Regions from separate parts of the Microbacterium sp. NPDC090014 genome, predicted to be linked through region 2. Evidence: riboswitches for the same ligand, from Rfam matches in the RefSeq annotation. Region 2 holds a riboswitch; the other holds the start of a gene.
What was found. A riboswitch is a leader RNA that binds a small molecule or an ion and turns the genes downstream of it on or off. The one in region 2 is predicted to bind thiamine pyrophosphate.
Positions count from the first base shown of each region.

Region 1: linked by a shared signal. The riboswitch ahead of ACIPV5_RS00550 (ECF transporter S component) and the one ahead of thiM (hydroxyethylthiazole kinase) in region 2 are both predicted to bind thiamine pyrophosphate.

Region 1 is NZ_JBIVFS010000001.1:118,723-126,000, reverse strand. It holds gene ACIPV5_RS00565 (ABC transporter ATP-binding protein) at 1-468, shown strand, start outside; gene ACIPV5_RS00560 (ABC transporter ATP-binding protein) at 465-2,711, shown strand; gene ACIPV5_RS00555 (D-alanyl-D-alanine carboxypeptidase) at 2,827-4,290, opposite strand; TPP riboswitch at 4,374-4,483, shown strand; gene ACIPV5_RS00550 (ECF transporter S component) at 4,477-5,133, shown strand; gene ACIPV5_RS00545 (ABC transporter ATP-binding protein) at 5,130-6,590, shown strand; gene ACIPV5_RS00540 (energy-coupling factor transporter transmembrane component T family protein) at 6,587-7,278, shown strand, end outside.
Region 2 is NZ_JBIVFS010000002.1:829,636-836,913, reverse strand. It holds gene thiD (bifunctional hydroxymethylpyrimidine kinase/phosphomethylpyrimidine kinase) at 1-1,652, opposite strand, end outside; gene thiM (hydroxyethylthiazole kinase) at 1,649-2,497, opposite strand; TPP riboswitch at 2,488-2,581, opposite strand; gene ACIPV5_RS17500 (NAD-dependent epimerase/dehydratase family protein) at 2,603-3,565, opposite strand; gene ACIPV5_RS17495 (DUF402 domain-containing protein) at 3,628-4,344, opposite strand; gene pheT (phenylalanine--tRNA ligase subunit beta) at 4,477-6,981, opposite strand; gene pheS (phenylalanine--tRNA ligase subunit alpha) at 6,981-7,278, opposite strand, start outside.

The DNA of each region.
Region 1 (7,278 bases), on a different contig from region 2:
TTCACCGGAACGGTGGCCTCGAACCTCCGGTACGGCCGCGAGGACGCGACCGATGAAGAGCTCTGGCATGCGCTGGAGATCGCTCAGGGACGCGACTTCGTCGAGGAGATGCCCCAGGGGCTCGACTCGAGGATCACCCAGGGCGGCACCAACGTCTCGGGCGGTCAGCGTCAGCGCCTGGCGATCGCCCGCGCGATCGTCCGTCAGCCGCAGATCCTGGTCTTCGACGACTCGTTCTCCGCGCTCGACCTCACCACCGACGCCCGACTGAGGCAGGCGCTGTGGCGTGAACTGCCGCACGTGACCAAGATCGTGGTCGCGCAGCGCGTCTCATCCATCACCGATGCGGACCGCATCGTCGTCCTCGAAGGGGGCACCATGGTCGGCGTCGGCACGCACGAGGAGCTTCTCGAGACCAGCACGACCTACCGAGAGATCGTCGAATCGCAGCTGGGGGTGGACGCATGAGCGAGCAGGACGCTCCCCGGACCCGCCGCGGTCGCGCGGCCAAGGCTGCGGACACGACCACTGCGGTCGAGCCGGCGCTGACAGACGAAGAGAAGTACGAGGCCGAGCTCGCCGAGAAGGCGCGCCAGGACGGCGGCGGCTGGGACAGCGTCGCTCCCGGAAAGGCCGACAACTTCGGCAAGAGCTTCAGCCGGATGATCGGGCTGCTCAAGCCGTCGGCCGTCTGGTTCATCCTGGTGTCGATCGCCGGCGCCGTCGGCGTCGTGCTCACGGTCGCGGCGCCGAAGGTGCTCGGTGAGGCCACGAACCTCATCTACAAGGGCTTCATCTCCGTGCAGCTCGCGCAGGCGAACGGGGACTTCCCCGGGTTCCCCGCCGGCACTCCGCAGGTCGATGTCGTCGCGGCACTCCGCCAGGGAGGGCAGGACGACTTCGCCAATCAGGTCGAGGCCCTCGGCGCCTTCCGTGTCGGTGACGGTGTCGACTTCGACGCGCTGCGGTGGATCATCATCGCCGTGCTGGCGATCTATGTCACCGCCGCCTTCCTCAGCTGGATCCAGGGTTACGTCATCAACGTCATCATGGTCCGCACCATGTGGCGTCTGCGCGAGCAGGTCGAGGCGAAGATCAACCGTCTGCCCCTGTCGTACTTCGACAAGGTGCAGCGCGGTGATCTGATCTCGCGCGTGACGAACGACATCGACAACATCACCCAGACCATGCAGCAGTCGCTGTCCGGCGCGATCACGGCCGTACTCACGGTCGTGGGCGTGCTGGTCCTGATGTTCTCGATCTCCTGGCAGCTCGCTCTCGTCGCGCTCGTGGCGCTCCCGCTCATGGGTGTGATCTTCGGCGTCATCGGTCCTCGCTCGCAGAAGGCGTTCGGCACCCAGTGGCGCAAGGTCGGGCGTCTGAACGCTCGCGTCGAAGAGGCCTTCTCCGGTCACGCGCTGGTCAAGGTCTTCGGTCGCGAGCAGGACGCGCTGGAGAAGTTCCAGGGCGAGAACGAGGAGCTGTTCCAGGCCAGCTTCAAGGCGCAGTTCCTCTCCGGCATCATCATGCCGGCGATGACCTTCGTCGGCAGCCTCACCTACGTGGGCATCGCGGTGCTCGGCGGTCTCATGGTCGCCAACGGGCAGCTGCGTCTCGGAGACGTGCAGGCGTTCATCCAGTACTCGCAGCAGTTCACGCAGCCGCTGTCCGAGCTCGGTGGAATGGCGGCCGTAGTGCAGTCCGGTACGGCATCGGCCGAGCGGGTGTTCGAGCTCCTCGACACCGAAGAGCAGGAAGCGGACGACGCGGATGCTCCGAAGCTCGCCGACGGCAAGGGCGTCGTGGAGTTCGAGAACGTCGCGTTCTCGTACACTCCCGACCGTCCGCTGATCACCGACCTCTCGTTCCGGGTCGAGCCCGGTCAGACGGTCGCGATCGTCGGTCCGACGGGAGCGGGCAAGACCACTCTCGTCAACCTCATCATGCGGTTCTACGAACTGAACGGCGGGCGCATTCTGCTCGACGGTCAGGACATCTCCGAGGTCACGCGTGACCAGCTGCGCTCTCGCACCGGCATGGTCCTGCAGGACCCGTGGCTGTTCGCCGGGAGCATCCGCGAGAACATCCGGTACGGACGCTCGACCGCGACCGACGACGAGGTTCTCGAAGCGGCGAAGGCGACCTATGTGGATCGCTTCGTGCATGCCCTCCCTGAGGGCTACGACACCGTGCTCGACGAAGACGCGTCGAACGTCTCGGCGGGCGAGCGTCAGCTGATCACGATCGCGCGAGCGTTCGTGGCCCAGCCGTCGATCCTGATCCTCGATGAGGCCACGTCGGCGGTCGACACCCGCACCGAGCTGTTGCTGCAGCACGCGATGGCGGCGCTTCGACAGGGACGCACGTCGTTCGTGATCGCGCACCGCCTGTCGACCATCCGCGATGCCGACCTCATCCTCGTGATGGAGCACGGAGACATCGTCGAGAAGGGCACGCACGACGAGCTCATCGCCGCGCAGGGCGCCTACTGGCGGCTCTACCAGTCGCAGTTCGAACAGGCGGCGACCGACATCGACGCAGAGGACGCGCTCACCGGCTCGACTCCGGTCGTCATGAGCGGCGACGCCGAAGACGCGGCTGCGTCGGCACAGGTCGGCGTCTCGGTGGGGGCGCAGACTCCCGCCGCCGAGGCAGCGGCCGCACAGGCAGTGGTCGAACGGCCGGATGCCGGAGGCTCCTCACGCGCCTGAAGCGACAGAGCCCCTGAAGCGACAGAGCCCCTGAAGCGACAGAGCGCCTCGCCTCCCGAATCCCGGGCGGCGAGGCGTTCTGCGTCCGTCGAGCTTTCGCTGGAGGGACGACGCGTCAGCGCTGGTCGGCCGTGATGCCGAGGAGTTCGAGGGGGTGGGTCAGTCGCCACCACGGGCTCGGGGCATCGACATCGTCGGCGAGCGACAGCGACGTGGTCACCGTGTTCAACGGCCCGACGCTCGTCATCGTGCCGACCTCGTCGCCCGCTTCGCGGCTGTCGCCGAGTGAGAAGTCCGTCGAGGCCTCGGCGACGGCGCCGTTCCACAGAACCACATCGGCATCCGCATCCGTGACGACATCGGTGCTCGCGCCCCACGCCGTGGTGACGGTGCCGACGACCGTGCCCTCGGCGACGGCGGGAGTCTGCTGCTCCAGCGCCGTCTCGACCTGCGTGAACAGCGAACGGGTCTCCGTGAGGCGCTGCGCGTCGTCGGCCTGACCGAGAACCGACGCGTACAGATGCACAGTCGTGTCGTCGACGGTGACGACCTTCGCGGTCAACAGGTTCCAGCTGTCGCCGAGCGTGCCGGTCTTGACGCCGACGACGCCGGGGTCCGCCAGCATCCCGTTCGTGTTCACCACCGTGCCCGCGCCCGGAAGATCGACCGACGGAGTGCCGACGATGCCGGCGAAGACGGGGTTCTGCATCGCGATCTCGGCCAACGCGACGAGCGACTCGGGTGTGGCCCGGTTGCGGTCGTCGAAGCCCGACGGAGTGATGATCGTGATGTCGTCGAGACCACGGTCGCGCAGCCACACAGCTGCTGCGGCGGTGAATGACGAAGGGGAACCCCAGATCTCCGCGGAGAGCCGGTCGATGTAGTTGTTGGCCGATCCGAGCAGCGTTCCCTGGAGGAGCTGGAACTCGGTGAGAGTGCCCCCCACGGGCACGTCGAGCGCGGACTGGTCGGAGCGGCGGTAGTCCCAGTAGGCCAGGTTGTCGGCCCGCGTGAACGAGAACTCGGGGCCCTGCTCGCCCACGGCGAGGGGCATCCGCTCGAGCACCATCAAGCTCGAGACGACCTTGGTGACGCTTGCGATCGCGGCAGCGTCGAGCGACGACGACGTCGTACCGATGCCGCCGATCCCCACGGCAGCGCTTCCCTGGGCAGGGAAGGTGATCGCGGCAGCGGGCGCCGCGACGGGGGCGAGTTCGACGGCCTGAACCGTCGGCGCGACCTCGTGCAACGGCCACAGCATGGCCGATCCGGCGTAGGTGCCGAGCAAGCCGACGAGGACGCCGAGCGGCACCAGCACGCCGGGCCGGGCGATCGCCGGGCGCAGGTGCGCTCCGGTCAGCAGCGCACCGCCGCTCTCCACGGCCGGCGCGTCATCGAGCGCGTCGGTCGCCGGGTGCTGGGCCACGTCGACCGGGTCGACCCACGTCAGGGGAGTGCCGCCGCTGTCTTCCTCCGCCCACTGCGCGGGGGGAGTCGCCTCAGGAGTGAAGATCGCAGAGACGTCGTCATCCGCAGGAACGGCGGAGGCGGTGGCCTCGGCGGAATCGGGAGCGGTCACCTCCTCACGGTACCGAACTCGTGCGGGGATCCGTGTCGCTGCATCGGGAGAGGACGAGGGGTGTCGCCTCTGGGTAAGATCGTGGGTACAACCACGGGAGTCCGGCGAGCCGGGCTGAGAGGGAGCGAATCGCGCTTCGACCGTCGAACCTGATCTGGGTCATGCCAGCGCAGGGAGGAGTCACAGATGAGTACATCCACGTCCGGATCCACCACGGGATCGGCATCGGCCACGCAGTCGTCGACGGGCCTCGGTCGCCCGCAGCTCTGGCGCTGGCGGGTCGTCGACATCGTCGTGGCGAGTGTCATCGCCGTCGCATGCGCGATGATCTTCCTGCTCTGGAACGTCGGCTACGAGGTGCCGAGCAGCATCCTGACGCCGCTGCTCCCCGGTGTTCAGGGCCTGCTCGCCGGCCCCTGGCTGATCGCCGGAGTGCTCGGCGGCCTGATCATCCGCAAGCCCGGTGCCGCTCTGTACACCGAGCTGGTCGCCGCGATCATCTCAGCACTCGTCGGCAACGCGTGGGGCCCGCTCACGATCGTCTCGGGCCTCGTACAGGGTCTCGGCGCAGAGCTGGTGTTCCTGATCTTCCTGTACGGCGTCTGGCGGCTGCCTGTCGCGATGCTGGCTGGTGCCGGTGCGGGTCTCGCCTGCGGCATCAACGACCGCATCCTCTGGTACGCCGGCGCCGACACGCTCTTCACGAGCGTCTACATCGTCTCGACGACCATCTCGGGTGCGGTCATCGCCGGGCTCGGGGCGTGGTTGATCGCCCGAGGACTCGCCGCCACGGGCGCCCTCAGCCGGTTCGCCGCCGGCCGCGAGGTCACCGCACGGGTGTGAGCTCGCTCACGACGCCCGCCACCCTCGAAGCCCGTGGCTGGGGGTGGCGGTACGCGACGCGACGGCGCTGGGCGGTGCGCGACGTCGACCTGCGCATCGAGCCGGGGGAGCGGGTGCTGCTGCTCGGCGCCTCCGGCTCGGGCAAGTCGACGCTGCTCCAGGGGTTCGGCGGGGTGCTCGGCGGTGCGGATGAGGGCGAGACGCACGGTGCGCTGCTCGTCGACGGCGTGCCGCCCACCGACGCCCGGGGTCGGGTCGGGATGGTCCTGCAGGATCCCGATACGCAGACGATCCTCGCGAGGGTCGGCGACGACGTCGCCTTCGGCTGCGAGAACCTCGGCGTCCCCCGAGACGAGATCTGGCAGCGGGTGCGCGCGGCGCTGGACGCCGTAGAGCTCGACGTCGCCCTCGATCGATCCACGGCCGCGCTGTCGGGCGGTCAGAAGCAGCGCCTCGCCCTCGCCGGCGTGCTCGCGATGCGACCGGGTGCCATCCTGCTCGACGAACCGACGGCGAACCTCGACCCCGAAGGGGTGCGGGACGTACGGGATGCCGTGGCCGCCGCCCTCGATGCGACGGGTGCGACCCTCGTGGTCATCGAGCATCGCATCGACATCTGGCTGCCAATCGTGACCCGGGTGATCGTGCTCGGCGCCGAGCCCGACGGCACGGTCGTGCTCGCCGACGGCAGCCCGGACGCGGTCCTCGGCGCTCGGGGCGCGGAGCTCGCGGCATCCGGTGTCTGGGTTCCCGGGCACCCGCCCGCCGTCCCGCCCGCACCGGCGCAGCGGCCGGGAGCGACGCTGCTGGAGGCCCGTGGTCTCACTGTGTCTCGCAGGCGCGGGCTCGCCGTCGCCGGTCCGTTCGACGTCGATGTGCGCGCCGGAGAGGTGCTCGGGGTCACCGGCGCGAACGGCGCAGGCAAATCGACGCTCGGGCTCACGCTCGCGGGATTGATCCCGGCCGAAGAAGGTCGGGTCGCCGCTCTGCCGCCCCTCGCCGCCGGAGAGAAGCCGGATCCCATCCACTGGTCGTCGCGCGCGCTGCTCACGCGCATCGCATCGGTCATGCAGACGCCCGAGCACCAGCTGCTCGCCAAGACCGTGCGCGACGAGCTGTCGGTCGGGCCGCGGGCGCTGAAGCTGCCGGACGCCGAGATCGCCTCCCGAGTCGACGACCTGCTCGAAAGACTGCGGCTCACCTCGCTCGCCGCAGCCAATCCCTACACCCTGTCGGGCGGAGAGAAGCGGCGGCTCACGGTCGCCGCCGCCCTCGCCACGCGGCCCCGGATGCTGGTGCTCGACGAGCCCACCTTCGGGCAGGATGCGACGACCTGGGCCGAACTCGTCGGCCTGATCGCACGTCTGCGCGACGAGGGCACGGCGATCGTGGCGATCAGTCATGACGAGACCGTGCTCGAGGCTCTGCACGCTCGGCGCATCGAGGTGGGACGATGATCGATCCGCTGACCGCCCGCGTCGAACGATCCGGTCCGATCGCCCCGCGCTCGGCCCTCGCGAAACTCATCGCGGCGCTTCTCATCGCCCTGCCCCTCGTGCTGACGATCGACGTGGTGTCGGCATCCGTCGCCCTGCTGCTCGAGATCCCTCTGCTCATGCTCGCAGGCCTGCGTGCGAAGGAGTTCTGGACCCGCACCGCGGTGCTGTGGATCGCGGCGCCGCTCAGCGCGGTCACGATCGCTCTCTACGGCGCGACCAGCGGCACCGTGCATGTCGAGTGGCTCGTCATGCGCATCAGTGACGGGTCGCTCGCGCTCGCTGCGGCGACCGCCGTGCGCGTGCTCGCGATCGGACTCCCCGCGGTGGTGCTCTTCATCACGGTCGACCCCACCGACCTCGCCGACGACCTCGCGCAGCGGGTGAGGCTTCCGGCGCGATTCGTCGTCGGCGCGCTCGCGGGGATGCGGATGCTGGGACTGCTCGTCGACGACTGGCGGGCGCTGTCTCTCGCACGGCGTGCGCGCGGGGTGGCCGACGAGGGGCGGGTCCGTCGTGCGCTCGGCATGGCGTTCGCGCTGTTCGTGCTGGCGATCCGTCGTGGATCGTCGCTGGCGACGGCCATGGAGGCTCGCGGCTTCGGCGGCTCGGCACCGCGTTCGTGGGCGCGGGAGTCGAGGTGGGACCG
Region 2 (7,278 bases):
CGCGCGGCCGCTGCGAGCACTCGGGCGTACTCCCGGAGATAGAGGGCGTCCTGTCGGAGGTAGAAGAGGAACCGTTCGCGGTCGAGAGTCCCGTCGGCCAGAGCGCGGATGAAGGACAGCTCGTCGATGTCGGCCCGCACGTGCGCGATCCGGTCCCACCACCGATCGCGGAGGTCGGCACGGTCGGGTGCGGCCTCGAGTCCCCCTCGTCGCCAGAGGCCGCCGAAGTGGTTCACCGGTCCGTGACCGCTGCCGATGTCGAGCGCATCGCTCTGCCTCAGCGATTCCCGCAGCCAGGTCCTCGCCGATTCCACCGCGTCGACAGGGGACTCCCCTCCGGCGAGGCGGGTGGCGAGGGCCGACGACAGCGAGCATCCGGTGCCGTGCGTGTTGTGTGTCGTGATGCGCGACCCGGGATAGCCGTGTCTGACACCCCCGGCGACATCGATCAACGCGTCCGGAACGTCGTCGCCGTCGAGGTGCCCTCCCTTGACGAGCACCGCCCCGCCGATGCGGGCGGAGAGCTCGGCCCCGGCCTCGAGCGCGTCGTCCCACCCCGTGATCGGACGATCGGAGAGCGCGGCGAGCTCGGCGAGGTTGGGCGTCACGACATGAGCGCGCTCGAGGAGGCCGCAGAGTGCGCGCTCGGCATCCTCATCGAGCAGGCGATCACCGCTGGTCGCGACCATGACCGGGTCGAGCACGACGATCGGCGGACGGACGGCGTCGAGCCAGGCGGCGACGGTGGCGATCACCTCCGTGTTCGCCAGCATCCCGATCTTCACCGCGTCGATGACGATGTCGTCCGAGATGGCATCGAGCTGCTGCCGGAGGAACTCGGCAGGAGGCACGTGCACCGCTCGGACTCCCCTGGTGTTCTGCGCCGTGAGCGCCGTGACAGCCGCCATGCCATAGCCCCCGTTCGCGGCGATCGACTTGAGATCGGCCTGGATCCCCGCCCCGCCCGACGGGTCGCTCCCCGCGATGCTGAGCACGCGAGGTGTGCCCGAAGCCCTCCATCGGCTGAGGAATGCCCGGGCCGTCCTCGTCGGCTCGACGGCGGCGCAGATGGCGGAGACGACGGCGAGCCCCGCCGCACCCGCATCCCGAAGGCGCTCGATGTCGTCGATTCCCACGCCGCCGATGGCGACGCATGGCAGTGCGGTCCTCGCGGCGAGCGCACCGAAGCCGTCGATTCCCAGGGCCGGCGGGTGATCCGGCTTGGTGGCGGTGGGACGGATCACGCCGACGCCGAGATAGTCGACCGTTCCTGCCGGCAGGGCGGCCACGGCGTCGAGATGCTCCGGCGTGTTCGCCGTCAACCCGATGATCGCCTCGGGTCCCAGCCGCTCGCGTGCCCGCAGCACCGATACGTCGCCCTGGCCGAGGTGCACGCCGTCGACCCGCGCTCCCCTGGCGCGAGCGATCAGCGCCGCCTCGACGCGGTCGTTCACCACGAGCAGTGCACGGCTGTCGATCACCCGAGAGAGCTCGATCAACTGATCGGCGGTCTCGGCATCCGTCGCGTCCTTGTCGCGCAGCTGGACGATGCGCACTCCCCCGTCGACGGCGAGTCGCACCGTCTCCGCGACGCCCCGCTCGCCGCAGAGGGTGGGATCCGTGACGAGGTAGAGGGAGAGGTCCGCGATCACAGCGCGTGCTCCTGCACACGCGCGGCGACGGCGAGGTCCTCCGGCTGCACGGCGGCGAGCGCGTCGAGCAGTGCGACGGCGAAGCTGCCGGGGCCCGGGGCCCGCGCCGCGGCGCGCTCGGCGGCGATCGTGTACACGAGGCTCGCCGCCGAGACGGCGGTGAGCGGATCCGCAGCGGTCGAGCGCGCCGCACCGAGGAACGCCGCCATGACGGCGCCCAGCGCGCATCCGCCGCCGGTGACACGGGTGAGCAGTTCATGACCGTTCGCGATGCGGAGCAATCGTGCTCCATCCGTCACCAGGTCGACCGGTCCCGACACCGCGACCACCGAACCGTGCCGCGAAGCGAGTGCGAGTGCCGCCTCGGCCGCGGCATCGGTCGTGTCCGTCGCATCGACGCCGCGCCCCCCAGCGCTGAGCCCCGCGAGGGCGAGGATCTCCGAGGCGTTCCCCCTGATCGCCGTGGGGCGTGCGTCGGCCAGCTCGTGCGCGAGTGCCGTGCGCACCGGCAGCGCGCCGATCGCGACGGGATCCAGCACCCACGGAGTACCTGCGGCGAGGGCTCCTGCCGCGGCTTCACGGCTCGCCGCACGCTGCTCCGGAGTCGGCGTACCGAGGTTGATCAGCACCCCGGAGGCCACCCCGGCGAACATCCCCGCCTCACCGACGATGTCGACCATCGCCGGCGCCGCGCCGAGGGCGAGCAGCACGTTCGCGGTGAAGCCCGTGACGACGCTGTTGGTGATGCAATGGGTCAAGGGTGGGCTGTCGCGCAGCCCTGTCAGGAGCTCAGCCGCCGAGGTGGCCAAGGTCGATTCGGAATCAGGACGCAGACGATCGCTCAACGCGACATCCCTTCGCTAGTACGAACTAGATCAGGTTCGACGGGTCTGTTCTCAGCCGCGGATGCGGCACCCCGTGTCACTGATCGCAGTCTAGCGAGGCCCCGATCAGTCGATCAGCTGCAACAGCGCGAGTTCGTCGGCGCGAGTGAGCCCTGCCCGCCGGTCCCGATCGACGCCGCGCGCCTGCTCGTCATCGACCACGGCGGCGATCGTCTCGTCGAGCGGACGAAGCCGACCTCCTGCCGCGCGGTAGCGGGCGTTCGACCTGGTCATGAATCCGGTCATCTCGCTCGGCAGCCACAGCGGCAGCGACCGCTCCCCCGCCCAATACGCCACACCGTGCTCGACGAGCCAGGCGTCAGATGCCGCGACCGTGTCTCCCCGGTGCCCCGCACGTCTGCGCACGGCGTCGAGGACCTCGCTCAGCCGATGCCGATCGCCGATCGTGTTGATCACACCGGTGGCCCTCGTGGTGGCGACGAACTCTGACAGGTCGTCGACGTCGATCACCTGCACGTCTCGCTCCTCGACAGGCGGAAGCAGCACGGGGCCGTCCTCGGCACGCAGAAAAGCGGCAGCCCAGTACCCGAAACGATCGCTCGGGTCGTCCGCCCCGACGATCAATCCCGGGCGCACGATCAGGGTGCGGTCGCCGAGTGCACGCACGGCGTCCTCGGCGGCCACCTTCTGCCGGCCGTACTCGTCGTCTCCCCTCTCAGCCGGCGGATGCAGCGTCGCCGACTCGTCTGCACCGACGGTCTCCTCGTCGGAGTATGCCGACATCGACGAGACGTACGTCCAGCGGCCCGCTCGCTCACCGAGTGCCGCGACCGCAGCGGAGACGTGGGCCGCGTTCGACGAGACGTCGATCACGTGATCCCACTCTCGACCGGACACCGTATCGTAGGCGTCCGCCGCGTCACGATCGGCCAGCACCAGGCTCGCGCCCTCCGGAGACGGGCGTCCTCCGCGCGCCAGACACATCACCGTCGCCCCGCTCAGGAGCAGCCGTCTGGCGATGCGGCCGGACAGCCAGCCGGTGCCGCCGAGGATCAGAACATCCGTCATGACCCCATGCCACCATCTTCGCCGCGCGAGGGGAAGGGTCTTCCGCTCAGGGCGGATGCCCGTCAGCTCGTGCGAAGATCCGACAGGCCGGACAGTTCCGGGACCGTCCACGAGGGATCCGGGCGCCAGTCGCGCCATTCGGCGTCGAACGGCCAGTCACCGTGATGGAAGGACTCGATCGCCGCGTCCGCGTGTCGTTCGATCTGCGCGGCCTGCTCAGAGGTGAGACGTCCCTGCTCGACGGCCGCGATCACCTCGTCCTCGTCCTTGAGGTGCACCTGACCGTCCGCCTGGATCTCCACGTCGAGGATGTGATCCGATGAATAAGTGTCGCGGTCGGTGCGCAGATGCGCGTTCTCGAGATTCACGTACCACCCGGCGAACTCCCACTCGGGACCGCTCACATCGCTCCAGAACAGCCACACCGACCACGCCGCACCGGCCGGAGCGATGCGGAGGATGCCGTTGCCCCACCACTCCTCCACGATCCGGGTACGCGGATCGAGCCACCGACGCTCGAGCGGAACGGTCCGGATGCGCTCGCCCGCCGGAGTGCCCTGCCCCTCCTGGAGCGTGCCCGGAGCGAGCCAGGCCACCAGACCGCGTTCATCGTCGCGGACCACCCGCATGGGCGTGATGGTCGACGCATCGCCGGGCTGCCAGCCGGGCTTGCGGTAGTGCCAGGAGATCTGGTCGCCGGGTTCGAGGAACGGCGCTTCACCCATCGGTCGGACACCATCGGGAACCGCCGCGGGAGTGCTGTGGGGCAGGATGCTCATCCCGACACGGTACCTCGCAGGTCCACCGCGCTCAGGTCGGCTCGGCGGCGTCGGCAGCATCCCGAGAGCACACGCGCACGCGGACCGCACCATTCGAGTGCGGTCCGCGTGCGGGTCGGTTCAGGCGGAGCTTCAGTCGCGCAGGGTCGCGTCGAAGCGCTCAGCTGCGACAGAGACACCCGCGAGCTTCGCCTCTGTCGCCTCGGCTGCGGTGAGCGTGCGGTCGTCCGCACGGAAGCGCAGCGCGAAGGTGAGACTCTTCTGACCATCCGCGACGCCGTCCCCCCGGTAGTCGTCGACGAGGCGGATCGACTCGAGAAGCGCACCGGCGCCCTCGGTGAGCGCAGCGCGCACGTCGCCCGCCGGCACATCAGCGCCGACCACCAGCGACACGTCCTGTGTCGCAGCGGGGAAGGTCGACAGCGAGGCGGCGACCGCACGGTTCCCGCCGAGCGCGATGACCTCGTCGAGGTCGAGCTCGAGCACGATGGCACGACCGGGAAGGTCTGCTCCGGCGGCGACCTCGGGGTGGAGTTCGCCGACGTATCCGATCTCGACGTCGCCGACGGAGAGCACGCCGGTGCGTCCGGGGTGCAGCGCCGCGCGCTGCCCCTGCACCACATCGAGGTCGACTCCGGCTGCAGCCGCGATGACTCTGGCGGCGTCGAGCGCCTCGGAGAGCCCGTAGGGCTCCGCGGCGCGTCCCGGCTGCTTGGTCACGACGTTGCCGGTGAACAGCGCCGCGACATGGCGGTGCTGCGGTGGGATCGACGCGTTCAGTTCGGCGAGCGTGTCGTCCGACGGACGCTCGCCGAGCGGCGGCACCTCGTCCGTGCCGTACTCGACACCCGGCTCGGGCAGGAACACGACTCCGGTCTCGAACAGCGCGAGGTCCGTGAGGCCGCGCGAGATGTTGCGGTGCGCGGTCTGCAGAAGCCCGGGGATCAGCGATCGACGCAGGAACGGAGCGGAGCCGTCGAGCGGGTTCGCGAGCCGGATGCTGGGCAGATGCTCTCCCGACGCCGAGCCGTGCAGGTCGTTCTCCGCCTCCGTCGTGAAGGGGAACGAGGGCGTCTCGACGAGACCGGCAGCCGCCAGCGCGTCGGCGACGCGGCGACGACCCTGCTGGTGTGCGGTGAGCCCGCGGCCGGACGGCGGCGTCGGCAGCACGGACGGGATGCGGTCGAGACCGTGGATGCGAGCGACCTCTTCGGCGAGAGACCACTTGTCGGTGAGGTCGGGACGCCAGGTCGGCGGGATCACGGTCCACCCGGCATCCGACCCGGAGACCTCTGCGCCGATGGTCGTGAGCGCGCCGACGATCTCGTCGTCGGAGTAGTCGACGCCGATGAGCCCCTGCACGAATCCGCGCGGGAGGTCGATGTCCGCGACGAAGACCTCGGCGAACAGAGCGCCGCCCTCGTCGGTGAGCGTGCCGCCGGCGAACTCGACCATCAGGTCGGCTGCACGGCGGGCTGCCACGAACGGCACGAGCGGGTCGACACCGCGCTCGAACCGCTTGGATGCCTCGCTGGGCAGCTTGTGACGGCGTGCGGTGCGGGCGATCGTCACGGGGTCGAAGGTCGCGGCCTCGATGAGCACGTTGTGCGTCGTGTCGCTCATCTCGGTCGTGCCGCCGCCCATGACTCCGGCGAGACCGATGGGACCCGATTCGTCGGTGATCAGGAGGTCCTCGACGTGGAGCTTCCGCTCCTGGCCGTCGAGGGTCGTCATCGTCTCACCGGCCGTCGCACGACGCACGGTGATGCCACCGGAGAGCCTGTCGAGGTCGTACCCGTGCAGCGGCTGCCCCAATTCGAGCATCACGTAGTTGGTGATGTCGATCAGGATGCCGAGCGAGCGCATGCCGGCGAGCGACAGCCGCGCGATCATCCACGGCGGGGTCGGCCGCGCGGGGTCGACGTCTCGGACGACGCGCGTGACGAACTCGCTGGCGCCGACGCGGCCGCGTACGGGGGCTGCATCGTCGACGATCGCCGTGTGACCGGCGCCCGGCTGGAGCTCGGTGAAGTCGCGCTCGGCCGGGTCGCGGAACGGTGCTCCGGTCGCGTGGGAGTACTCACGGGCGACACCGCGCAGCGAGAACGCGTACCCGCGGTCGGGCGTGACGTTGATCTCGACCGCGACATCGTCGAGTCCGAGCAGGCTGATGGCGTCTGTGCCGACGGGTGCATCGATACCGAGGTCCGCGAGGACGAGGATGCCGTTGTGCTCGTCGCCGAGCCCCAGCTCACGCGCAGAGGCGATCATGCCGTCGGACACGTGCCCGTAGGTCTTGCGGGCGGCGATCGGGAACGGCCCCGGCAGCACTGCACCGGGAAGCGTCACGACGACCTTGTCACCCGCGACGAAGTTGTGCGCGCCACAGACGATTCCGCGGATTCCGCCGTTCGCCTCACCGACATCGACCTGGCACCAGTTGATCGTCTTGCCGTTGGACTGCGGCTCGGCCTCGAGCGAGACGACCTGTCCGACGACGACGGGACCCGAGATCTCGAAGCGGTGGACGTCCTCCTCCTCGAATCCGACGGTCACGAGCGCTGCGAGGACATCCTCCGGTGTCGTATCCGCTGCCAGATCGACGTACTCACGCAGCCACGAAAGCGGGACGCGCATCACACCACCATCCCGTACTGCTCGCTGAAACGGACATCGCCCTCTGCCATGTCCCGCATGTCCTGCACATCGCTGCGGAACATGAGTCCCCGCTCGACGCCCATTCCGAACGCGAAGCCGCTGTAGACGTCGGGATCGATCCCCGCCGCACGGAGCACGTTCGGGTTGATCATGCCGCAGCCGCCCCACTCGATCCAACGGGCGCCGCCCTTGAAGGTGGGGTGCCAGAGGTCGAGCTCGGCCGACGGCTCGGTGAAGGGGAAGAAGTTCGTGCGGAAGCGCGTCTTGGCCTCGGGG